DNA from 3 places in the Glutamicibacter sp. AOP12-B1-11 genome. Region 1 is predicted to be linked to each of the others. Evidence: riboswitches for the same ligand, from Rfam matches in the RefSeq annotation. Region 1 holds a riboswitch; each other region holds the start of a gene.

Region 1 (3,266 bases):
CTGCGAATCTCCCTGCGATACGTGAGCATCACCGGTCAGCGCGTGCATAACCAGCACCGCATTTGACCCGTCCGCGTTCAGCTGCCCCCATGATTCATAGGCCAGCTCGATACGCGGCAGGTATCCACCGGTTTCGAAGGTGTACTCCCCCACGGACGCGCGGCGCAAAATGCCGTCCTGTCCGTCGGCGAGGTTCTTCGAGTCGAGAGTCTCTTCGGTAGTCACTATGGATGCCATGCCTAGAGGGTTTCCTGCAATTCCTGGTTAGCAGGCTCTGCGATCGCAGCAAAACCAAGTTGCAAGTCAGCGAGTATGTCCTTGATGTTCTCCAACCCCACGCTCAGCCGAACGAGCCCCGGACGCACGCCGGCCGACAGGCGTTCCGCCTCGGTCAGCTGTGCATGGGTGGTCGAAGCGGGGTGAATCACCAGCGAGCGAACGTCGCCGATATTCGCCACATTTGAATGGAGTTCTAGGGCATCTACGAATGCCTTGCCCGCTTCGGCGCCGCCGGCAACGTCAAAGGCGATGACCGCCCCAACACCGTTTGGCGCATATTTCTGGCCACGCTCAAACCATGGCGAGGAAGGCAACCCGGCATAGGCGACCAGCTCGACTTGCTCATGGCCTTCAAGCCAGGCGGCGACTTCCTTGGCATTCTGCACGTGGCGTTCCACGCGGAGCGACAGGGTTTCCAGCCCTTGGGCAATCAAGAAGGCGTTGAAGGGTGCCACCGATGAGCCCAGGTCGCGCAGCAACTGCACGCGTGCCTTGAGGATGTAGGCGAGGTTTGCGCCGAGAATGCCGTTGACGCCCAGATCTCGGGCGAACACCAAACCGTTGTAGGACTCGTCCGGGGTGTTGAAATCAGGGAAGCGTTCCGGATCCTTGGCGAAGTCGAACTTCCCCGAATCCACGATGACGCCGGCAATGGCGGTGCCGTGCCCGCCGAGATACTTGGTGGCCGAATGGATGACGATGTCCGCGCCCCACTCGATCGGACGGATCAGGTATGGGGTGGCCAAGGTGTTGTCCACCAGCAACGGAACACCGGCTTCGTGGGCAATCTCCGAGATTCCCTCGATGTCCAGGATGTCCTGACGCGGGTTGGAGACCACCTCGCCGAAGAACGCCTTGGTATTTGGCTGCACAGCCTCGCGCCACTGCGCCAGGTTATCCGGATCGGCCACGAAGGTGACCTGGATGCCGAGCTTGCGCAACGTGTGCTTGAACAGGTTCTGCGTTCCACCATACAGGCTTGGGCTGGCAACGAGGTGGTCGCCGGCCTGGGCCAGGTTCAGGATGGCGAAGGTGGTGGCCGCCTGCCCGGAGGCGAGCAACAGTGCGCCGACACCGCCTTCGAGGTCGGCAATGCGGTTTTCGACGGCTTCCTGGGTTGGATTTCCAATGCGAGTGTAGATCGGCTCCAGCTCCTGCAAGGCGAAGCGCGCGGCCGCGCTCTCTGCGCTGGGGAAGACGAACGAAGACGTCTGATAGATCGGCAAGGCACGCGCTCCGGTAACCGGGTCGGGCTGTTGTCCGGAGTGGATCTGACGCGTCTCAAATGACCAGTTGTTACTCATGGTTTCCTCCATATAGCTTGTTGACTATGGGGGTACACCACTAAAAAACACACCGACAGGAAGCTCCTCGTCGAGGTACTTTCCAGGGGGTAACCCGCGCTTGTCCTAGACACAGTTTGTGCCGAGGGCCAGGTCTTCACCCGGGGCACCCCACCGCGGAGGAGGGTTGCCGCCCAGTAAGCCGGGGCTTGTTACTGGGACTCATGACCTGACACAAGTCTGCCGGACAACCGAAGATCTTGGCAATATGAAGTGGCTCAAAGTGACGCAATCGGTCATATTGCACTTTTATAACGCAATTTATGCAGAGCGTTCGATCGCCAGTTTGCCAGTTAGGGTAGCCTAAGTCGAGACTTGAATCACATAGTGACATGATGGGCACATGATGAGGCTAGATCACGTTACGTACGCATGTGGCCCGGACGGGCTCATGCCAACCGCCGAAAGAATCTCCGAGGCTTTGGGCTTGGAATTCGTCAAGGGAGGCGTGCATCCGCGATTCGGAACTCGCAATGTAATTTTCCCGCTCAAGCATGACCAATACCTAGAAGTAGTTGAAGTTCTGAACCACCCCGCTAGCGACAAGGCACCGTTTGGGCAGGCGGTCCGTGCCCGTTCCGAGCTGGGCGGCGGATGGATGGGATGGTGTGTTTCAGTTGAGGATCTCTCAAGCGCAGAAGAGCGCCTGGGACGCAAATCGGTTCCGGGTAACCGCAAGTTCCCTGACGGCCGCGAACTCACCTGGCAGCAGATTGGCATCAAGGGTCTGATCGCGGACCCGCAGGTTCCATACTTGTTGCGCTGGGACGCCGGCACCGAAGACTTGCACCCTTCCCGTGCGCTGGATCCCGCTGGCCAGATCCAGAGCATTGCCATTGCCGGTTCACGCGACCGAGTCCTTGATTGGCTGGGGCAGCCAGAAAACGTGAATCTCGGTGCGGTGAGCATGGAGTATGAAGCACCCAACGGGACCCCGGGCATCTTGTCTGTAACTTTCGAAACCGATAACGGTACCGTGGTGCTGTAAGACAAGGTACGCACGAAGGTAGGTGGGGGCAATGGCGCCCCCACCTACTCTTCTTTAATGCCAGTTGTGCGCTCAAACTGGCAAGGCTCTGCTCTGCCTATAGCCGCTTGCCCAAAACCACAATGTCTTGGGTTTCGTAGCCTTGCTGCTCGTAGAATCGAATGACCTGCGAGTTCTCGGAGCGAACCATCAGCTGCACCTTGGGCACCGAACGTCGGCGCAACCAATCGGTGGCCGCGCCAACGATCTGTTGGCCCAGTCCTTGGCCCTGGCTCTCGGGACGGACCGCAACGTAGTACAGCCACCCGCGGTGACCATCAAAACCAACCATCGCGGAGGCAAGCAGCGCTCCGTCGCGGTGCCCCACAAGAATTGTGGATGACTCGTTGCGTAGCGCTTGTTCCGCATCGGCCAGCGGATCATTCCAAGGCCGGGTGAGTTCCACCCGTTGCCAGAGTGCGACCACCTCGGCAAGGCCATTCATCTGAAGCTCGCTAATCTGCATTTTCACTCCCCTGCTAAAAGCACTCCGAAATTGGGCCATCGTGAATCTGGAAAGTGCTCAGGCACCAATGCCGATGGCCGGGCCGATGAGCAAGAAGCCTACAAAACCAACGGCATCCAGCAGGAAATGTGCGATGACCAGGGGCATGACG
Region 2 (3,266 bases), on a different contig from region 1:
AGCAGCCGCCCGATGGGCGAATCCACTACCCGATAGGCGATATCGATCAACTGCTGCTCCCCCGCGCTACGCTCCAGGCGCGTATGGAGCTCGCGCAGCAGCTGCGCCTCGGATGAGGTCGGGTTGGAGTCTGGAGTTTGCGTGTTCATCGGTCGCCTCCTGGTAGTTGATCCTGCGACAGGTGGGTTCGCAGGTTCTTGATTCCGTCGGCTGAAGCACGCCGGGCAGCATCCGCGCTGCCGGAGAGAATCTCGGCGATTTGGGCATAGCCGAGCCCACCCAGATAACGGTAGGCCACGACCAGCCGCTGCTTTTGTGGCAGCAGCTTCACTGCCTGCCACAGCTCCATGTTTGCCACGTGGTCCTCCGCGCTGGTCTCGGACGATGCCCGAGTGGCTGGCTGGACCTCTGCTTGGCTGAGTTCTGGTTTGTGCCGGCGGAGCTCATCGACGGCCTTGCGATGGGCGATGCGCACCAGCCACGCCTGGACATTCGCCTCCTCATCCAGCTCCGGGTACGCCTTCAGCGCGGAGAGAAACGTTTCGGACCAGGCATCCTGCGCGCGGTGCTCATCGAGCAGGGCGCGGCAAACCCGAAGGACGCTCAGCCCGTGGGCCTGGACGATGCGTTCGAATGGCTGTTTCATGCTGCTCCTGGTTCGGTGCTTTCACCATGTAAACGTACCGCCGCGATGTTTTGTGAGATTTCGTGGGGATTTTTCTTCGAGAAAGATTCTCCGCGGCTGCCTAGCGGTGCTTAAGCAGTACCGGCCCGGTGCCGGATAATCACTGGGTGGCAAACGAGCCTAGCGGGCGTCCGCAAGATCGTGTTCCTGAACGAGTTCGGCGAGCCGGGCAAGGCTGACCGGAATGACTTCTCCATTTTCCACTCCCCGCTCGGCGCGGGTCCCGGCGAGCGCGTCGCGGGTGATGCGCATGGCGGCCCCATGGCTGACCACCAGCATGCGGCGGCCGGGGTTTGCCTGAATCAGTTCGGTCAAGGCGAGCAGCATCCGCTGCAGCACCAGTTCACGGCTCTCGGCTTGCCCCGCCAGCGCAGCCGCTTCCCGCTCGGTCACTTCGATCATGACCCGCCCTTCGAGCGGACCGAAGCCGCGTTCAACCGCGTGAGCAACCGGGGCACCGGTGTCGACGCCGAGTTCCGCGGCGATGAGCGCGGCGGTCTCCTGGGCGCGGGACAGCGGGGAGGCGAGCACCAGATCCCACCCCTCCCCCATGAGCGCTCGCCCGGCCGCGCGCGCCTGTTCGCGGCCGGTCTCGTTCAGCTCGATGTCCGTGCGGCCCTGGAGCCGACCCGCAAGATTCCAGTCGGTCTGCCCGTGTCGTACCAGTGCTAGCGCGGTGTCCATAATTCGAGCATATGGTAACCGCGGCGCCGCACCCGAATCAGTCTGCGCTTCAACCTTCGCAACCTTAGGACTCATTGTTGGGTCATCCCAGGACATATTGACAGACTATTACTTAACCATCCCGAGCGGCCGAGAGATCTGGTTTGATGACGCCGCAGCAACCTGCCACAGCCGGTGGATCAGGTGCTACCGCCAGAACCGATGGAGCTGCTTTCCACTGGACTCCAGGGGTTATGCGACATTGACCCGGGATTCCTGCCGAAGACCCAGTCGACAAGGAGTCGTAAGCCACCATGGCCGACCACAAGTTTGGATTCCGCACCCGCGCGCTACACGCAGGCGGCACCCCCGATGCCGAGCATGGCGCACGCGCCGTGCCGATCTACCAGAGCACCTCATTCGTCTTCAAAGACACCGATGATGCGGCGAACCTGTTCGCCCTGCAGAAATACGGCAACATCTATTCGCGCATCGGCAATCCGACCGTGGCGGCTTTCGAGGAGCGCATGGCCTCCCTCGAAGGGGGCATCGGCGCGGTAGCCACCGGCTCCGGCATGGCAGCCGAGTTCGTCACCTTCGCGGCGCTGGCACAGGCCGGAGACCACATCGTGGCCTCTTCCAAGCTCTACGGCGGCACCATCACCCAGCTGGACGTCTCCCTGCGCCGCTTCGGCATCAACACCACCTTCGTCGATTCCAACGAGGCGGCCGACTTTGAGGCTGCCATCCAGGAAAACACCAAGGCCGTCTACACCGAGATCGTGGCGAACCCCTCCGGCGACATTGCAGACCTGAAGGGCCTGGCCGAGGTGGCGCACCGGCACAACCTGCCGCTGGTGGTCGACTCCACGCTGACCCCGCCGTACCTGCTGCGCCCTATCGAGCACGGTGCGGACATCGTGATCCACTCGGCGACCAAGTTCATCGGCGGCCACGGCACCACCTTGGGTGGTGTGGTCATCGAGGCCGGCACCTTCAACTGGGGCAACGGCAAGTTCCCCACTATGACCGAACCGGTGCCGAGCTACGGCAACGTGTCCTGGTGGGATAACTTCGGCGAGTACGGCTTCCTGACCAAGCTGCGCAGCGAGCAGCTGCGCGACTTCGGTCCCTCCCTGCCGGCCCAGTCGGCCTTCCAGCTGCTGCAGGGTTTGGAGACGCTGCCGCAGCGCATGGACAACCACTTGGCCAACGCGAAGCAGATCGCCGCGTGGCTCGAAGCCGATGACCGCGTCGGCTATGTGAACTACGCGGGCCTGGAATCCCACCCACAGCATGAGCGGGCCACCGAATTGCTTCCCCTGGGCGTCGGCTCGGTCTTCAGCTTCGGCGTGAAGGGTGGGCGTGCGGCCGGCACCAAGTTCATCGAGGCGTTGCAGCTGGCCAGCCACCTGGCGAATATCGGCGATGCGCGCACCTTGGTGCTGCACCCGGGCTCCACCACGCACCAGCAGCTGAGCGCCGCGCAGATGATTGCCGCCGGCGTTCCGGAGGACCTGATCCGCTTGTCGGTTGGCCTGGAGGACGTCGAAGACATCATCTGGGACCTTGATCAGGCGCTGAGCGCCTCGCAGGCAGCCACCCCTGACGAACAGCTCGACACTCCCACCTATGACGGCGCCGCCTGCGCCGTGCCAGCCGCTTCGAAGGGAGCGAACTAATGAGCATCGAAGAACGCACCTGGCAGGCGCCCGGCGCGGCCGAACGCCTGCAGATCCTGCGCGATACAAAGGTCATCGCCATTGTTGGCGCCTCGAATAAGCCCTCGCGTGCGAGCTATTTCGTCGCCACCTACCTGCTGTCCTCCTCGAAGTACAAGGTGTACTTCATCAACCCGGTGCTCGACGAGATTCTGGGCCAGCCGGTCTACAAGTCGCTGGCGGATCTGCCGGAGACC
Region 3 (3,266 bases), on a different contig from region 1:
CCCAAAGGCCATGACCATGGCTTCACTCTGCGTAAAAACACCGCGAAACTGCCTTGGACCATCGCGGCATGCGCGACCATTGTGGCGCTCGTCCTTGGCGCGTTGCTGGTTCAGCAAAAGTCCGCTCCAGCGCTCGCGTCCACCGAGCCCGGCAAAACGAATTTCAAGGTCCATTTTGAACCGGCAATGGCCGGGGAAGAGAAGATCCTGAAATTCGTGGCCGAGACCATCGCGCCGGATTATGGAATCGAGATAGAACCCATTGGGCTTCAGGATCCAATCCAGGCGAACCGCGCCGTGGCCGAAGGGCAGTTCGACGCGACCATCTTTGAACATGAGTGGTACATGCGGCAATCGGCAGAAGCCGCCGGCGTGGAATTGACGCCAACCGTTGAACTGTACCAATGGGGCTTCGGTCTGTATTCCACCCGCTACGAATCGGTCGAGGTTCTCCCCGAGGGGTCGACGCTGCTCCTGCCTAACGACGTCGCCAACCAGGGGCAAGCGCTTTGGCTCCTGGAGCGCGAGGGACTGCTCGGCCTGAACCCCGACATCGAACCGCGTACCGCGAAGATGGCCGACGTGGTTGACAACCCGCGCGGCTTCGAGCTGAAGGAAGCAGACCTCCTCGCCATGCCGCGCATGCTAGACGATGTGGATGCAGCCATCGGATACGTGTCGCAGTTCGATGCCGGAAAGGTCGGCCGCGACAAGGGAATCCTGTTCCCGGAACCGCCTAGAACCTTCGCCTCCAAGCTGATCTTCGGCACCGAGTTCTCCAAAACTGCCGATGCAGCCAAGCTAATCGAGGTGTTCTCCGATCCAAGACTGCAGGAATACCTGAAGAACACCGAGGATCCGTTGGTCCAAGGAGTGCTGACTCCGGTATCCGCCGAGTAGGGCCGCTCACTGGAACTATGCGAACGGCCAGCCTGAACCAGAGAGGTTCGGGCTGGCCGTTCGCTTTTATCCCGAATGTTTCGTTGGCGAGCGAGCAAATCCACCCTTGATCACGCGGGGCCGGGGATACTGCTGTCAAGGAAATCTTTTCAGCAGCGTCACGAACTGACTTATGACGATTAGTGACCGGCTTCAGGGCCTGTTTTTGCCCCAAAGTGTGTATTGGGATGACTTCGTGACGCGTATATAACGTCATGGTTGGTCACACCGCACCTGCGCGCGCAGACTTAAATTGTTCGGCAAAGACACCGAATGATAACCATCCAGAGCGACCGAGAGACCTGGCTCGTTGACGTTGCAGCAACCATCCCGGCAGGGAGCGGTGCTAAGGCCAGGACCGATGGAGATTGCTAGATTTCGCAACGGTCCGCACAGGGGAGAAGTCTGCCTTCTTCCCGCCCCGCAATACCGCGGCAGGATCGGGATTTCGGCGTAATCCTCGGGAAATTACCGAGAGGAACACCAGAAAATGCGCAACACACCACTGAGCCTGAAGGCCGCAGCACTACTCGCAGTTCTAGGTCTTTCGCTGACCGCCTGTGGCGGCAACAGCGCATCCACCGCGGAGAGCTCCGAGCCGGCAGCTTCCGCGGAAGCAGGCGCCCCGGTAGAGGGAGGAACCTTCACCTTTGCCGAGGTAACCCCGATCAACAACTGGCAGACCCAGGCCGCTCGCTTCTACGAGAAGGCGAATGTGCTGAACTCGGTGCTGGACCGGTTGACCTATTTTGATACCGAATCCGGCAAGCTCGTAGGCTGGATCGCCTCCGAGTTCACCGCCAATAAGGCACAGACCGAATTCACCTTCACCATTCGTGATGGCGTCACATTCTCGGACGGCACGGCCCTGGATGCCGAAGCGGTCAAGAAAAATCTGGACGCGCTGGGCTTAGGCGTGAAATCCGCGCAGATTCAACCGAACGTCGACTTTTCAGCCTACAAGAGCTCCGAGGTCGTCGGCGAGAACCAGGTCAAGGTGACCCTGAAACGCCCGGATGCGAACTTCCTGCGCTCCACCTCCTCGGTGACCGCCGGGCTGGTATCCCCGGGCACACTGGAACTGGACAATGCAGGGCAAACCGCAATATCGCAGATCGTCGGTTCCGGACCGTTCGTCTTCGAGTCCGAAAAGCCAGATGAAGAAGTCACCTTCACCAGCCGCGATGACTACGCCTGGGCCCCGGAAACCGCAGCAAACCAGGGTGACGCATACCTTGAACAACTGGTCGTCAAGTACCTGCCAGAAGTTGCCCACCGGGCCGGCGCGGCGCAGTCCGGCCAGGTCGATTTGGTCCGCGGACTGCAGCCCGTTGACGAAGAGGTGCTCAGCGCCGGAGGCGGGCAGATCTTCGCCGCCCAAGGCGTGGACCTGACTACCAACCATGCCGCGATTCGAATCGGTTCGGGCAAGCTGGCCGAGACCAAGGTGCGCCAGGCGTTGCAGGTGGGAATCGACCGCCAGGCGCTGAAGGACACGGTCCTCTCGGACAGCTATGTGCTCGCAGGATCGATCCTCAACCACCAGGCACCGGGCTTCGTGGATCTGTCTGCCGAGCTCGGCTATGACCCGGAGAAGTCCAAGGCCTTGCTTGAAGAAGCGGGCTGGAGCGTTGGTGCGGACGGGATCCGTGAGAAGGACGGCAAGAAGCTTGAAATCACGGTGGCCAGCTCGAATAACTCCGTGGTCATCAAGCCAGCCTTCGAGCTGATCGAACAGCAATGGCGGGAGATCGGAGTGCAGCTGGTCAACCGTGCTGCGGACAATTCATTTTTGACCAACGCCATGGTCGATGACCAGATCGAATTCTTCGGAACCCGCCAGTTCGCCTACGGCGGCCTGGGGCCGGTCTACGCGCCGGCGACAAATAACCAGACGCTGAACGCCGACAAGGAACTGAACGAATTGTTCACCCGCGAGCAGGCGGCGACCACCGAAGAAGAGCATCTGGAGCTCATCGGCGAGGAGCAGCGCGCGCTGGTACTGGACAAGGCATTGACCCTCGTGTTGTGGGACGAAGTGCAGGTGTACGGCGCCAACAAGGACGCGCACATCGACTTCACCTCCGGCACCGCACCAATCTTCCAGGGCGCCTGGAAGAGCAACGGCTAAAGGAACTCAACATGGGTGGATACATCGCACAACGCATCGGTCAGGCACTGCTGGTGATCCTGCTGGCCTACACCGCGGTCTTCCTCGCGGTGCAGGCCCTGCCGAACGACCCGGTCACGATCTTCCTCTCCGCAGACTCGTCTGCGGATCCGGCAACGATCGCGCAGATGAAGGCCTACTACGGCTATGACCAGCC

What was found. Region 1 has a riboswitch for S-adenosylmethionine ahead of ACT3UQ_RS04390 (bifunctional o-acetylhomoserine/o-acetylserine sulfhydrylase). Riboswitches for the same ligand answer to the same signal wherever they lie in the genome.
Region 2: another riboswitch for S-adenosylmethionine. It lies ahead of ACT3UQ_RS00800 (O-acetylhomoserine aminocarboxypropyltransferase/cysteine synthase family protein); the one in region 1 lies ahead of ACT3UQ_RS04390 (bifunctional o-acetylhomoserine/o-acetylserine sulfhydrylase).
Region 3: another riboswitch for S-adenosylmethionine. It lies ahead of ACT3UQ_RS00895 (ABC transporter substrate-binding protein); the one in region 1 lies ahead of ACT3UQ_RS04390 (bifunctional o-acetylhomoserine/o-acetylserine sulfhydrylase).

Annotation. Positions count from the first base shown of each region.
Region 1 is NZ_JBQSYL010000005.1:109,320-112,585, reverse strand. Features, by position in the region: gene metX (homoserine O-acetyltransferase MetX) at 1-237, opposite strand, end outside; gene ACT3UQ_RS04390 (bifunctional o-acetylhomoserine/o-acetylserine sulfhydrylase) at 240-1,583, opposite strand; SAM riboswitch class IV at 1,675-1,792, opposite strand; gene ACT3UQ_RS04385 (VOC family protein) at 1,966-2,610, shown strand; gene ACT3UQ_RS04380 (GNAT family acetyltransferase) at 2,708-3,115, opposite strand; gene ACT3UQ_RS04375 (CPBP family intramembrane glutamic endopeptidase) at 3,173-3,266, opposite strand, start outside.
Region 2 is NZ_JBQSYL010000001.1:153,225-156,490, reverse strand. Features, by position in the region: gene ACT3UQ_RS00815 (methylated-DNA--[protein]-cysteine S-methyltransferase) at 1-149, opposite strand, end outside; gene ACT3UQ_RS00810 (RNA polymerase sigma factor) at 146-646, opposite strand; gene ACT3UQ_RS00805 (histidine phosphatase family protein) at 806-1,444, opposite strand; SAM riboswitch class I at 1,483-1,577, shown strand; gene ACT3UQ_RS00800 (O-acetylhomoserine aminocarboxypropyltransferase/cysteine synthase family protein) at 1,663-3,030, shown strand; gene ACT3UQ_RS00795 (CoA-binding protein) at 3,030-3,266, shown strand, end outside.
Region 3 is NZ_JBQSYL010000001.1:175,760-179,025, forward strand. Features, by position in the region: gene ACT3UQ_RS00890 (MetQ/NlpA family ABC transporter substrate-binding protein) at 1-900, shown strand, start outside; SAM riboswitch class I at 1,217-1,307, shown strand; gene ACT3UQ_RS00895 (ABC transporter substrate-binding protein) at 1,430-3,070, shown strand; gene ACT3UQ_RS00900 (ABC transporter permease) at 3,082-3,266, shown strand, end outside.